Regions from separate parts of the Tumidithrix helvetica PCC 7403 genome, predicted to be linked through region 1. Evidence: riboswitches for the same ligand, from Rfam matches in the RefSeq annotation. Region 1 holds a riboswitch; each other region holds the start of a gene.
The links. A riboswitch is a leader RNA that binds a small molecule or an ion and turns the genes downstream of it on or off. The one in region 1 is predicted to bind cobalamin.
Positions count from the first base shown of each region.

Region 1 (5,031 bases):
TACAAGGGTAGAATTGCGTGACATTTTACCCGCTAAGGCAGTACAGGAGTCTATGGAACTTCAAATGACCGCCGAACGTAAAAAAAGAGCGACAATTCTCACATCGGAAGGAGAACGCGAGTCAGCCATCAATAAAGCCAAAGGTTTAGCCGATGCTCAGGTTTTAGCGGCAGAAGCACAGCAAAAGGCAGCAATTCTAGAAGCGGAGGGTCAAAAGCAAGCTCGCGTACTTAGAGCTGAGGCGCAACGGCAAGAGCAGGTGCTGCGATCGCAGGGTACAGCCCAAGCCCTCCAAGTTTTGGTTCAAGCGACCAAGGGAAATCCCCAAGCGCAGTCTGCTTTACAATTCCTGCTTGCCCAAAACTACATCGACATGGGAGCGACAATCGGTGCCAGTAACAGCAGCAAAGTCATGTTTATGGATCCGCGCACGATTCCCGCTACTTTAGAAGGGATGAAGTCGATTATTAGTGAGCCCAGTGACGCAATGCCCGTCGATGGTTTACCCAGTGACTGGGGCAAATAGCTAAGTGCAAATATGGCAAGAAAATACTTAGCTATCAGCATTCAGGTTGCAACTGACAACTGATAGCTAAAAGTATTTAGCTAAATGCTATTTACTCTTCTTCATCCCATGCTTCTACTTCTAATAGGCTGCTGATGGCATCTTGGGTACTAAAACCAAATTCTGACAGTTCCTGTTTCCAGTGCTGCCATTCGTCCCCAAAAATCAAGGAAATTTGCCATAGGCAATCGCTTGGCTTGACCAACTTAGATTTAACCAGCGATCGCACTTGGTTTTGAAACTTCACCATAGGGTGAGCTACTTGTGTATTCATAAACTCCGTAAAGGTTGCATTCGTTCTATAAGACAGGTGCGATTTTTGAAACTTTAAGATCGTCAACCTGAATATTGTGGCAATTCAATCTCTTGGCAGCTTAGGATCTGGGCAATTCGATCAACTCAAAGAGTCTCAAACTTGCCCGATCTCGACTTTGCCTATTTAAACTTAGCTTAAAAATTGGTAAAGGACTAAACGCCAACATTCTGCGTTGCCAGCTTTGCATATTACACCTGAAATCCATATTTTGCAAATTCTATATCTGGATTTTTTGATTTTTAGCCAAGATCGCTGAAATTTTGGTTGTTACGCTGACCGAATCTCTCGTATGTTAAAGTTGAGAAACTGTCGGTTCTAGTGGGAAACAGCCACTAGAGGTAACGGGGAAAACCTGGTGTGAGTCCAGTACTGTCCCGCAACTGTAAATTTAGTAGCCAGCAAACATTTAGCAGCACACAGTGAGTTGGTAATTTCACGAAAAACTGCGAACTAATCACTGGTAACTTTTGAGTCAGAATGCCCGCCGATCGCGCCATCGACCCATCAAAACAATGATTCATCTGCGAGGTATAGATGATGTTTATAAATTTAAAAAGCTCGTTGTCCCAATCTATAGGTGCGGGGCGGTTCATTGCGCTTTAACGATAGTGACTGGCAAGGAAATTTTGGCTATTGGCAAAGTGGATTTATTCACGCCAACCTAATGATGATTGGATACCATGCTTGGAAAGGCTTTCTGCAATCGGGTCGAGGAATTGTAGATTGTACTGTCGATGCCAAAATCATTCATTCTTCCACAGCAATTACCGATTTAGTTCCATTTCAAATTCAATTTATTTCACAAACGCAGATACCCGACCATCCTCCCATTGGCAGTCTAGAGCCAGATGTAATCGAAATGCTTCTGCAAGTGGTGCAGACTTACAATCCGCACCGAGAAGCAATTATGTTATTGGCGGCTGGTCGCCAGGCTGAGTTTACTCTCTTGCAAAATATGGCGATCGCTCCGTCTGAATGCTACGACCAAGTTTGCAATCGTTGGGAAGAGTTTGAGTTCAGTCCATCTCAACGAGTTTGAAAGGATCGATCTCAGATTTAGACCAATATCCCTATCACAAATTAGATAAATCACAAATTATATGAATCACAAATTATATGAATAAAGTAACTCGCTATCAAAATGCCGCACTCCAATACTATATGGAGATCACGGGTTCTCAGTACCTCCACTATGGCTATTGGGAACCAATCCCCACCTCATTCGACGATCTGACAATTTTAGGGCTCCGCAAAGCCCAAGAATCCTACGCTTATCATTTACTTGCTTTTATTCCTGAAGGAGTTCACACCATCCTTGATGTCGGCTGTGGCATCGGTGGGAATGCCGCTTATTTACTTAAGCAAGGCTTTAAAGTCGAAGGCTTAGCTCCAGATCCATCCCAACAGGAAGGTTTTCTCACTCGCACGGGCGGTGAAGCGCCCTTTCATATGTCAACATTCGAGAAATTTGTAGAAACTTCTCACGCCAAAAATCCCTCACCTGCTTACGATCTGTTGCTATTTAGCGAAAGCAGTCAATATATGTCAGCAAAAGATATTGCAGAGGGTGCAGCCCACTTAGCCGTAAAGGGTGGCTATGTCTTGCTCGCTGATATGTTACGCACCAACGCAGAGTACCGTGAAGGGATGTTCTCAAACTGCCATGTTGTAGCCGACTTAAAGGCTGCAATGGAACGAGCGGGGTTCAAACTGGTTAAGTCTGAGGATATTTCGGCTCATATTGCGCCAACCATCGATATTTGCGTGCATAACTTCCAGATTTTTGGTCTGTCAACGATCCACTATTTGTCAAATCTCGTCCAGATTGCCGTTCCTCCGATATACGCGTTGATCGATCGTCTATTTGGCGATCGCTTCAAGAAGCTCGTCGCTGAGGGTGAAGCCGCTTCATCGTTATTCAAGCAACATCTTTGCTACGAAATTCAACTTTGGCAATTAGCCGATCCCGCCTCGGTAAAAGTCTAATACCATTTTTTGAAAAGACCGCGCTCTGCGCGGAACCCAAAACCCGATCTGTGGCAAATTCAAGGGAAATTGGTATAAGTCGGAGACAAGGGAATGCTAGGTCAGGGAAATTCTGAAGTTCAAATCGCAGACACCGATGCGTTTATCTATCAACCGCCAGCCCGTGCGATCGCGGCAAAACGGATTTTGGTAAAACCCAACCTCGGCTATCCTGTCAAGCCGCCCGTAACCGTGAGCATGCAGGTCTTAGATGCAGTTCTAAAAGGGTTAAGGTTAGCCAGCCCCAAGGCTGAGATTCTAATCGTAGAGGGCGTATGTTCGCCCGTCAGCCTCTCTGAGATTGCCCGTCGCCATGGTTTAGATGAACTTCTCGACGATGGAATGCAGTTGCTCGATGCGGACACCTTACCCCTTGTTGAATATGTGAATCGATCGCCCCAACCCGTTCGATTTAAAAGCATGTTTGCCCCTGCTCTATTACAAGAAGTTGACTGCCGTATTACTATCGGTGCGCTCAAACGCACGCATCTCAAGGGCGAATCGCTGGTTTCCGCTTCTTTAAAAAATCTGTATGGGCTATTCCCCCGATCGCATTACAAAGCCAGAAGTGCAAATTCGCGAGGGCAATTGCATCGTCCTTCGGTTCCGTTAATTTTGCAGGATGTTTACTTTAGCCTCGGCTATTTGTTTGATGGCGCTGTTGTAGATGGCGATCGCAAATATTTCAGTCCTGATTGGAAACCTGACAAAGGCAGGGCGATCGCTTTGGGCAAAGTGTTTTGGGGTGAAGATCCAATTTCTGTAGACCGAGAAGCCTGTGCGGTTGGCGAGGAACCCATGCCTAGCTATTTGGATGCGATCGCGCAATTGCGAAATTTAGCGGACGAAATTTAGATGAAATTTAGCGGAATCGCTCAGGCATTGCCCTTGGCGTCTTTATCTGAGTTTTTATCGAATCGACGGATCACGTAAGCGATCGCAAAGCTGCCATTCTCATGCTTTTCTAGGGCATCCGCCAGATCGAAAGTTCGTTGTGCTAATTCTATGCCTAATTTTTCAATCACAGCCTGTCGTTCCTGTTCGAGTTGCACCTTCTCGCGCATTTGTGCTTGCCATGGGCTCGAAAAAAGCTGTGGAATTTTTGTCGTTAACTCTAACTTTTCTAAAACTTCCCATTCGCCTTTGTCACACCAAATTCCGCTACAAACTGGACAACGCTCTAGATAAAAAGGTTGTTTAAGACTTATTTTCGTCCTTGCCAAGTAACTCCCACATTCTGGACATAAACCCGCTTTTGCATCCGTTGCAGCAGGGGCAAAATTCAGCGATTCATCGAGAAATGCTGGTTCTGTCACGGGCAACTCCACAGATTCTTGGAGAGCGATCAGTTGTTGTGCCTGCCATTGTTCGTACTCGACACAGGGGATCCAATTGCCTTCACAGGTCGAACAATGACAAACGGATAGACCCTGACTGAGCTGACTTGCCACCAGTTGAACCTGTTTATCTTTAGGGCATCGCATCAAAGTTCTCCGTTTTCCCAAAAGTTTGACAAATTGACATGCTCCAAAACTGCGGATTCAAAATCAAGAATCTTTGCATGACATCATACAGGCGAAACCCAAAAATGAACTTTCTGAAGCCTCAAAAAATTAATTTCCGAGTACTCTATGTCTTAGCAAAAGGTTTTGTCAAAACCTAGATCGAGCGAATTTTCAACTTCTAGCCCAGCTAAATGATTTCGATCCAAATTAATGCGATCCAATAATTTCAGAAAGCTTGACCGAGCCCTGCCGTCTGATTTGCCAACCTGTGTCAGTCCACTCTGCCACTGTGGAGGGGGAGCCACTTCCTGTCACGATTTCAAGATTTTCTTCCTTACCTAGCCCATTCTCTAAGCGATCGCCTAAAACCAGTACTTCAGGAAAATAGTTAGAAATCTCTAACATCTTTCGCATCGGTGGTTGTCCGCTTGGGTTGGCGCTCGTCGTTAATAAGGCTCCTGTTTGTTGTAGCAGGGCGAGCGCAATTGGGTGCTCGGGGATGCGCACCCCAATCGTATCAAAGTCGGGATTCAGTTGACGACCTAGAAAATTTGCTGGCAAAACCAAGGTTAAAGCCCCTGGTAAGTATTGTTTCGCCACTTTACGCCAAAGCGGTAAGG
Region 1 covers NZ_CBDDRA010000005.1:176,503-181,533, reverse strand. Annotated here, with positions in the region: gene ACP2WE_RS06755 (SPFH domain-containing protein) at 1-526, shown strand, start outside; gene ACP2WE_RS06750 (DUF4327 family protein) at 618-839, opposite strand; cobalamin riboswitch at 1,175-1,384, shown strand; gene ACP2WE_RS06745 (hypothetical protein) at 1,459-1,920, shown strand; gene ACP2WE_RS06740 (methyltransferase domain-containing protein) at 1,998-2,867, shown strand; gene ACP2WE_RS06735 (DUF362 domain-containing protein) at 2,961-3,761, shown strand; gene ACP2WE_RS06730 (TFIIB-type zinc ribbon-containing protein) at 3,782-4,390, opposite strand; gene ACP2WE_RS06725 (L-threonylcarbamoyladenylate synthase) at 4,619-5,031, opposite strand, start outside.

Region 2 (5,031 bases), on a different contig from region 1:
CAGCAATGACAATCTTACGCAATGCTTGATTACCCCTGAATGTAAATTATAGAAACAGTTAAGTAACTTTTTAGTTTACCGAAAAAGGGTATGTAGCGGTCAGCAATAATGAAGCGATCTCTCGGTTATGTTTTATGAATATCTAGCATGGGATGATATTGAGTTAAACTCAAAACCGCGATCCTACAAAGCCTGTACAAGGTAAATTAAGTAATTTTTAAGTTGATGGACAGGTTTAAAGATAAAATTCAATCGTATTTTGAGCAGATTGCCCCTGATTTAGATTGGTGGAGCGATCGCAATCATTATTACTACGAGGATATCCAAAAGTTACACCAATATTTGGTTCCACAGGGTAGTAAGGTACTTGAGATTGGCTGTGGCACGGGCAGTCTACTCGCTGCCGTTAAGCCTAGCTTGGGTATGGGGATTGACTTTGCCCCATCTGCCATTGCGATCGCACAGGAAAAACATCAAACCAACCCGATTGCATCTCAACCCAAGGACTCTCAGCCCTCTGACTTGCGTTTTTACTGTCTTGATGCCGAGGCTCTTACACCCGAAGATTTAGAATCTGAAAAATTTGATTTTATTCTCCTCGCAGGGGTTCTAGGTTATCTTAACGATATTCAGTCGGTACTCGATCGGCTCCAAGCCTTTTGCCATCCGCGCACGCGGATCGTTCTCGTCTTCCATAACTATCAGTGGGAGGGGCTTTTGCATTTAGCCGAACTGATCGGACAACGACGCCCCCAGCCACCGCAAAATTGGCTATCCCTACATGATGTGCTGAACCTACTGATGGTAACTGGCTATAGTACGGTCAAAATGGGGAAGCGATTCCTCTGCCCAAAGTGGATTCCATTGCTTGCCAACTTTATCAACCGTTATATTTGTCAACTGCCTGTTATTGATAATCTCAGCCTGACGAACTATATTATTGCCCGCCCTACGATTTCCAGTGCTACCGAAGCGATCGCTAATTATTCAGTAAGTGTAGTGATTCCAGCGCGGAATGAGGCAGGAAATATTCAAGCGGCTGTAGAGCGCATGCCAGCTTTAGGGAAACACACAGAAATTATTTTCGTGGAAGGACATTCGCAAGATAATACTTGGGAAGAGATTCAACGGGTTGTTGCAGAGGCTCAAAATAGGCAAGAAGAGCGTGGCGCTGCACAATTCACTTTTAAAAGTATGCAGCAAAAAGGCAAGGGGAAAGCCGATGCTGTGAGATTGGGATTTGCCGAAGCAACGGGCGACATCCTGATGATTCTTGATGCCGATTTAACCGTACAACCAGAGGACTTGTCGCAATTTGTTCAGGTAATTGCTTTGGGTAGAGGCGAATTTATTAATGGTTCTCGTCTTGTTTATCCGCGATCGGGCAAAGCGATGCCTTGGTTAAATACCCTAGCAAACAAGTTTTTTGCGATCGCCTTCTCATATTTGCTGGGACAATCGCTCAAAGATACCCTCTGTGGCACAAAGGTGTTATGGCGCTCTGACTACGAACGCATCGTTGCCAATCGCAGCTATTTTGGGGACTTCGATCCGTTTGGGGACTTTGATTTGCTGTTTGGGGCGGCAAAGCTAGGACTACATATTGTGGAAGTGCCTGTGAGGTATCAGCCTCGTACCTACGGACAATCTAATATTGCCCACTTTAAAGAAGGCTTGGTGCTTTTGCGAATGTGCTTGTATGCCGCTCAAAAAATTAAGTTCATCTAACTACCCGATGAATTTCTGGTTTTCTCCCTATGAAGGCTGAAAAAATTATAACATCACCCAAGATTTCGTTAAGAAAAGTGCCGATCGCAGGCTTTTGGTAGTCAGCTTGTGATAGGTTTCAAAGACTGGGGGACGGGAAAGTTTGGTGTGATTCCGACGCTGTGCCGCAACTGTAAAAGCCAGAATGCCGCTCCCCTAAGTGTTTGACGCTTAATGTTTGAATCTTATTTCCCTGCGTCGCACAGGGAGGAGATAGTTCGTTGTCACATTCTAAACAAATACCCGAATTGCAGATTGATGTAAACGCGAAATTACCAATCTGCCCAGGATTATTTTATGGTTCCGTTGCCAAAGATGGCGTTTTGACGCGCATGCGGATTGTGGGAGGAATTCTTAACCAGCCGCAATGTAAAGCGATCGCCGACCTGACCGATCGCTATGGAGATGGTTGTGTCCAAGTGACCAATCGCGCCAATCTTCAAATTCGAGGAGTTCAAACAGCGATCGCCCCAGAAAGCTTTCACCACTTACAAAACTTGGGCTTAGCGCCTCGCGAGATCGGCATCGACCCCATTCGCAATATGATGGTAAGTCCCACGGCAGGGATCGATCCCCATAGTCGGCTCGATACTCGTCCCTTGGTAAAGGCTTGGGATGACTATTTGCAAACTCACCTCGAATTAGCTAACCTCTCCCCTAAGTTTAGTGTTTGCTTTGATGGTGGGGAATCTGTTTCAGTCCGAAATCTCCGCAATGATATTACCTTCGTCGCTGAGCAAAACCCCGATCGAATCCCGAATCGGAAATCAGGCAATGCTTCAGAGATCTTGTTTCGGCTACATTTGAATGTAGAAGTCGATCGCAGGAGTATGACAAACATCGCGATCGCGCCAGAGCAAACGGTATCCCTGTTAGCCGCCCTCGCTCAAGTGTATCTGGACTATATCGATCTGAAGCGTGAAGCCTATCCCAGCAATCGTAAGCCCCGTCTGCGCCATCTTTTATCCGATTGGGGCGTAGAGCATTATTTGGAACGGGTGCAACAGCTTCTATCTTTTCCTTTAACAAGGAGTGAAGCTTCCCCAGAAGCGATCGCTGACGAATCCTTTGACGAATCCTTCGATCGTCTTGGCAGTCACGCTCAGTCTCAGCCAAACCTGTTTTATTTGGGAATTGCCTTGCCCCTTGGGCGCATCACATCTTCCCAGTTACGCAGCTTAGCAGCGCTAGCGCAAACCTACGGTGGTGGGGAATTGCGGCTAACACCTTGGCAAAATATTCTGATCGCGAATATTCCCAGCGATCGCTTACTGGCTCTGCAAACAGAGATTGCTGACTTGGGACTGCACTGGTCAGCTACGCACCTAGATAGTGGAATGGTTGCCTGTACGGGACGAGGGGGCTGTGCGTCAGCCGCGACCCATACCCAAGACCATGCTCTAGAACTCGTGAAAACTTTAGAGCAACGAGTGAGCCTAGATCGACCGATCGAGATTCATTTTAGTGGCTGTACTAAGTCCTGCGCTCAGTATCGTCACAGTGACATTGCCCTAGTGGGAACTGAGATTGTGAAGGAGGAGCGATCGCTCGAAGCCTATGACATTTATGTGGGAGCAAGAGATCGAGCGCTGAATTCATCCTTTGGACGACCGCTATTGCGAGCAGTGCCCGTCGAGGAAATTCCTGTGGTTGTGGAACGGATGTTGCAGGTGTATCAACAGCAGCGATCGCCCATGGATGTAAATCTGTCACCCCAAACGCCGTTTAGTCAATCCTTCAGACAGTTTGTCGATGGTTATTCTATTCCCCAGTTGCAGGAAATCTTCGATTTGGGATTGAGCGATCGTGACGATTTCAAGGAAGTTGGCAAGGAAATTGTAAATGCATTAACCAGTGAGAATTCATAATGATCGACTCCGAGATAAATCCTGAGATAAATGCTGCCGATGGAGAGCGCGATCGCGCCCCTCAAACAGGTCGCCTCTATGGCTTGGGGATTGGACCGGGCGATCCAGAGCTGATTACACTCAAAGCCTATCGAATTTTACAATCGGTGCCAGTGATTGCCTATCCCACTATGGAAAATGGCAAGGTGTTAGCGAGAGCGATCGTCGCCGACTATCTGCGTGCCGATCAAATTGAAGTTCCCTTGCCCCTGCCCTTTAGTCCAGTTCGCTCTTCTCAACCCTACTACGATCTAGCTGCCGAAAAATTGGCAGGTTATCTCAGTAACGGTCAAGATGTTGCTGTTCTCTGTGAAGGAGAACCATTTCTATATGGCTCCTTTATGTATCTGTTTAATCGCCTGTCAGGGCAGTTTAAAACCGAAGTCGTACCAGGCATCTCTTCCACGATGGCGAGTGCGTCGGCATTAGGAGTTCCTTTAACCTATCGCGATGATGTATTGAGTATTATGCCTGCGACGCTCTCAGCCGAAATTTTACGCGATCGCCTCGCGGTTGCAGATACAGCAGTCATCATCAAAATCGGTCGGCACTTCAGCAAAGTTCGAGATGTTCTAGTAGAGTTGGGATTATTCTCAAGGGCACTGTATATCGAACGGGCGACGATGCCAAATCAGAGAATTGTGGCGATCGCAGAAGTCGATCCCGCAGAAGTTCCCTATTGGTCGCTAGTTGTGATCCCCAGTCAACAAAAGTCAGTGTCATGAAGCCTTTAGAGCCTTTCTTTCCAACGCTTGCAGTAGTGGTGCTTGGACAAAATAGCGTTCCCACAGCAAGGCAATTCATGACTGCTTTACCCAATTCCATTCTCTATGGCTTAGCAGGGCGAACAGAGGGTGTGGATATCAGTTTCAGCGATTTCGGCGAAACGTTACAGGAACTGTTTGCTAAAGGAACATCGATTGTGGGTATCTGTGCCGCAGGCATTCTGATTCGCACCCTCGCGCCACTCTTGACCGATAAACGTTCTGAGCCACCCGTCTTAGCCGTTGCCGAAGATGGCAGTGCCGTCGTGCCTTTGCTGGGCGGTTTGCATGGCGTGAACGATCTAGCGCGTCAAATTGCCGATGCGCTGGGCATTGAACCTGCAATTACGACAACGGGAGATATCCGATTTCGCACGACATTGCTAAATCCTCCACAGGGATATAGGCTGGCAAACCCAGAGGATGCCAAGAAGTTTATTGCCGATCTGCTCGCTGGTGCAACCCTGCGCTTGGAGGGTGAAGCCCCTTGGTTGCACCAAAGCAAACTACCGATTACCGATGATGGCGAACTGCTCATTCGCATCACGGAAGAAGCCGTTCCGCCCGCTCCTAACTGCTTGGTCTATCATCCC
Region 2 covers NZ_CBDDRA010000004.1:30,921-35,951, reverse strand. Annotated here, with positions in the region: gene tpiA (triose-phosphate isomerase) at 1-22, opposite strand, end outside; gene ACP2WE_RS05045 (glycosyltransferase) at 226-1,728, shown strand; adenosylcobalamin-variant (AdoCbl-variant) riboswitch at 1,855-1,926, shown strand; gene cobG (precorrin-3B synthase) at 1,989-3,635, shown strand; gene ACP2WE_RS05035 (precorrin-2 C(20)-methyltransferase) at 3,635-4,399, shown strand; gene cobJ (precorrin-3B C(17)-methyltransferase) at 4,396-5,031, shown strand, end outside.
Region 2: linked by a shared signal. The riboswitch ahead of cobG (precorrin-3B synthase) and the one ahead of ACP2WE_RS06745 (hypothetical protein) in region 1 are both predicted to bind cobalamin.

Region 3 (5,031 bases), on a different contig from region 1:
GAAGCGCGGTTGCCCCTCAAAGTCAAAGACCTCATCGTTGACTCCATTAGCCATGATGGCAAAAGAAGCCTCTGGTTTATTCGTCCTAGTTAATTTTTCTAAAGCGATCCTTGTGTTTGCGAACGTAGTACGGGCTTCTAGCCCTTGCAGGCAAGATGCCTGCGCAACAAATTATTACAACTCATTGAGGATTGCTATAACGAATCATTTTATTTTTTTCTCTAGTTCCCAAATGTCCTAGCATTTTAAATGGCTAGTTCATTCATCTAGGTCTCATGGTTAGAAATAAATTCTTGGCAAATTGGTCGCAGGTCGCAATTGCGATCGCTGTGACAGTTTTGATAGCAATTGGGTGCGTGGTTTATCCTCAGCCTAGTTTTGCGGCTTTACCCAATAAAAGTGCGATCAAAGATGCAAGCGTTTTGCTACGAAATGCCTTACCCGTTGACAATTCGATCGTGCGGGAGATTCAGCTTAAATTAGAGGGTATGCCCCGCCAAGCCAATCTCAAACGCTGGAAAGGTCTAAGCAAAGATGTAGATAGTATTCTGTTAAGCGTGTCGCAAAAACGCGACCAGATTTTGGCAAGTGTTACCCCAGCCGCGAAACAATCGGCGGAAGAAAGCCTTGCCAGTCTTGGCAATGTGCTTGTTCCCCTGCAAGAAGCGATCGCCACCAAAGACAGAAACAACATCAAACCCCTAAGCGAAAAAGCGCTGGAATATGTGGGAACGATTGAGAGCCAAATGGTTCAGGCATTTCCCTTTGAAGTTCCCGCAAAATATTCAGGATTGCCCCAGCTTAAGGGCCGAGCGATCGTCGAAATGGAAACAGAGAAAGGGAATTTCACGATGACCTTGGATGGCTTTAGTGCCCCTGTCAATGCAGGTCAATTTGTCGATTTGGTTCAACGGGGCTTTTACAACGGTTTAACCTTTAATCGGGCTGATGACAACTTCTTCTTGCAAGCTGGCGATCCTGCGGGTGAGGCAGATGGCTTTGTGGATTCCGCAACAGGTAAAGTTCGCACTGTGCCCCTAGAAATTCGCGTGGTGAATAAAAAAGATCCAGTCTACGAACATACCTTTGATGAACTCGGCATGGTTGGCACGTTACCCGTACTGCCGTTTTCTGCCTATGGCACCGTGGCAATGGCTCACCCTGGTACCGATCCTAATGGCGGTTCCTCGCAGTTTTTCCTGTATTTGTTTGAGTCCGATCTGACCCCTGCAGGTTTAAATTTGATCGACGGCAACTACACGGCTTTTGGATATGTCACCACAGGCGAAGAAGTTTTGCGTAAACTAAAGTTAGGAGACAAAATTCTTTCTGCTCGCGTTATTAGCGGGTTAGAAAACCTCGTTACCAGCAAGTAATTTATAACCCATGGGTGAATCCCAAACTTTCAGTCTACCTAGTCCCAGTAGTGCCATACGTTTGGCAGGGACTAGGGGAGAAAACCTTAAATTAATTGCCCTTGAGACAGGCACAAAATTGGTTCTGCGCGGACAAGATTTACTGATCGAGGGTACTGAACCGCAGATTTCCCTCTGTTTGCAAATTGTTCGCGCCCTCAAGCAACTCTGGTCGCAAGATCGAGCGATCGCTTCGGTCGATATTTTGGCAGCCAAACAAGCTGTGGAAGAACAACGGGCGGAATCATGGAGCGATCGACCAGCGATTACAAGGAACCATCGAGGTGGACAGATTCAGCCACGCACGCTCAAGCAGCAGCAATACGTGCAGGACATGGAAAACCACGATCTGATCTTTGGGATTGGTCCTGCGGGGACTGGCAAAACCTTTCTGGCAGCGGTGGCAGCCGTCAAGGCATTGCAAAATCAGGAGTTTGAGCGTCTGATTTTAACCCGTCCTGCCGTGGAGGCAGGCGAAAAGCTAGGCTTTTTACCTGGCGATCTGCAACAAAAAGTAGATCCTTATTTGCGCCCTCTCTATGACGCTTTGTACGAGTTGATGGATCCAGAAAAAATCCCCAGCTTGATCGAGCGTGGTGTGATTGAGGTTGCTCCACTCGCCTATATGCGAGGTCGCACGTTAAACAATGCCTTCATCATCGTGGATGAAGCACAAAACACCACGATCTCCCAGATGAAGATGGTGCTGACGCGTCTGGGATTTAACTCTCGCATGGTGGTGACAGGAGATGTCACCCAAATTGACTTGCCCCATCATCAAAAATCTGGGCTCAAAATGGCGCAAAAGATCTTAGAAGGGGTTGAGGGTATTGCCTTTAGTCACTTTACTAAGTCTGATGTTGTGCGCCATCCACTCGTGCAAAAAATTGTTGCTGCCTACGAGCTAGCCGAACACTAGCTTGCAAACTACTTCCGAGCCTTGTTTTTGGGGAAAAGTATTAAGCTGTCACAGTTGCCATAATAAGAATTGCGTAGGCAGGATTGGGCACTTTCAAGCGTGATATCTTTATTAGGCTATAAAATCGGTTCTGTCGGAATTTGACCGTCAGAGTTAACGGGGAAAGCTTGGTGTAAGTCCAACACTGTCCCGCAACTGTAATGAGATCGCAAAAATCTCTGAGTCAGGATGCCCGCCGACGATCTTGCTCATTCCTAATATCTGCGAGGCACAGAAAATGAATAAATTTAAAAATTCTCGGTTTCTTCCTTTTAATAAGGTTGTCTATAAGGCAGTCTGTTTAGCTGCATTGTTTGGTGTTTTGTTGTTGTCAGCCACACCAGCTTTTGCTCACCATGCCATGGATGGAAAAATGGCATCTAACTTCTTTGAAGGTTTTGTATCTGGTATAGCGCACCCCTTGATTGGACCCGACCATTTTGCATTTCTTGTGGCAGTTGGCTTGCTTGCTGCTATTAAGCGACAGGGACTGATGATTCCGATTTCGTTTGTATTATCTGCGATGCTTGGTACTGGGGCACATCTAGCAGGCATAAATCTTCCAGGAGTTGAGCTATTTGTTTCTGGATCGATCTTGCTATTCGGTATTTTGTTGATTGAGAAGGATAGATTTAATACTTTTGTCGTTGCAGGGCTTTCAGCGCTTGCTGGCATATTTCATGGTTATGCGTATGGCGAATCCATTTTTGGCGCAGAAACTACTCCTCTAATTGCTTATCTGATTGGATTTACAATTGTGCAACTGGTGGTGTCACTCCTTGCATTTTGGATTGGTAAGGCAACCATCCTCAAGCAAAAAGCCGAACAGCAATCCCCCATACAGTTGCGTTCTGCCGGTCTAGTGATTTCTGGTATTGGTCTAGCTTTCTTCGCTTCCCAAGTTATTGCCGTTCTATTTCCAATTTCCAAAATCTAATCAATTCATCTAACTGCTTTTTAGGCGGTTAGATCTCCAGCAACCATTGAAAATGGCGGAGAGTCTGGAAGGACAGTTGTAGTAACAATTCATGAATTGTCTCTACAACTGTCTTTCTTAGTTTGAGATGAATCTATTGCTTTAGGTGATGCCCTGCAAAGCCTGTAATGCTTGGCGGGTACGCTTTACCCACTCTGTATTATTGTCAGCCTCGTAGAGCCTCAGTGCCTCTTGATAAGAGCGAATGGCGCTACTAATATCGCCTTGCATTGTGTATAAAGCCCCTAAACCAAAATGTGCCCTAGCGTAACTGGGGTTCAGAGAAATCGCTTTGTTGTAAGCGTCTAAAGATTCTCGCATTTTGCCTTGATCGGCAAGGGCTAAACCAAGACTCGCGTAGTCAACCCATAACTCTTCTTTGCCATAGACGATCGCACGGGTAAAAGCCTCAACAGCACCAGCACTATCTCCTTGGGTGCGGAGTAAATTACCTAAATTACTGTAGGCAACGTTATTTCTAGGCTCGGCATCGATCGCTTTCCGAAACGCGGCGATCGCATCCACAGGTTTATTTTGATCGGATAAGGCACGACCGAGATTGTTGTAGGCAGCCGCATATCTAGGGCTGAGATTGATGGCTTGCTCGTAGGCAGCGATTGCCCCACTTAGATCGCCTTGACGGCGCAATGCTAAACCCAACCCGTTATAGTTGGCTGCAACTTTAGGGTTTAACTCAATACTGCGCCGAAACACCTCAACTGCCTCAGGTGCTTTTTCTTTTTTAAGCAAGGCAGTGCCTAACGCCGCATACACATCCGCATTTTTGTTGTCTTGCTCGATCGATCGCCTGTAGGAAAGAATGGCTTGATCGGTGTCGCCTTTGGCATCGTAGGCAATCCCAATGTTATAAAAAACATTGGGGAAGCGATTGTTAATTGCGATCGCGCGTTTATATGCCTCTATAGCGCCATCATAGTCTTTGTCTTCATACAGGGCGATACCTAGGGAAAAGTGAGCCGTTGCATACTGGGGTGCAAGCGTAATCGCCTGTCGAAATGCAGTAATTGCCCCCTTGCGATCGCCTTGACGGCGCAAAACAGAGCCCAAACCATTGTGGGCGAGTGCGTACTGTGGGTCTAAGCCTACAGCTTTCTGGAAAGCAGCGACAGCACCATCAAGATTATTGCGTTGTTCTTCAGCCAGACCGAGATTGTAGTAGGTCGAGGCTAAACTCGCATCTGGTTTGCTGAGACGAATGAATGCGTTGTAGGCATTAATCGCCCCCACCATATCGCCTCGTTTATATAGGGCAATGCCCAAACCGTAGTAGGCAGGTGTATAGTTTTTGTCGAGTTCGATCGCCCGTCGATGGGAAGCGATCGCCCCTTCAATGTCCCCTTGTTGCCGCAGCGTTACGCCCAAACCGTAATGGGCAGGAACAAAACCAGGATTTAGTGAAATTGCTTGTCGGTAAAGTGCGACTGCCTCAGTCAGTTTGTTTTGCTCTCTTAGGACATTTGCCTGCTCGACCAGCTTGATCGCAGCATTGGGATTCTGTTCGGGTTTCGTTTCAATGGGTGTGGCAGTTTGCGCGATCTTCTCTGCAAATTGAGGGGCAGCTTGCGATGGGGTACACAAGGGCAGATAACTAACCAGTGAAATAAATCCAACCGTAGAAATCTTAGTAATCGCTTGCTTGATCATAGAATTTTTTTTGGATG
Region 3 covers NZ_CBDDRA010000025.1:5,882-10,912, reverse strand. Annotated here, with positions in the region: gene ACP2WE_RS19855 (hypothetical protein) at 1-93, shown strand, start outside; gene ACP2WE_RS19850 (peptidylprolyl isomerase) at 276-1,376, shown strand; gene ACP2WE_RS19845 (PhoH family protein) at 1,387-2,334, shown strand; cobalamin riboswitch at 2,443-2,588, shown strand; gene ACP2WE_RS19840 (HupE/UreJ family protein) at 2,612-3,310, shown strand; gene ACP2WE_RS19835 (tetratricopeptide repeat protein) at 3,452-5,014, opposite strand.
Region 3: linked by a shared signal. The riboswitch ahead of ACP2WE_RS19840 (HupE/UreJ family protein) and the one ahead of ACP2WE_RS06745 (hypothetical protein) in region 1 are both predicted to bind cobalamin.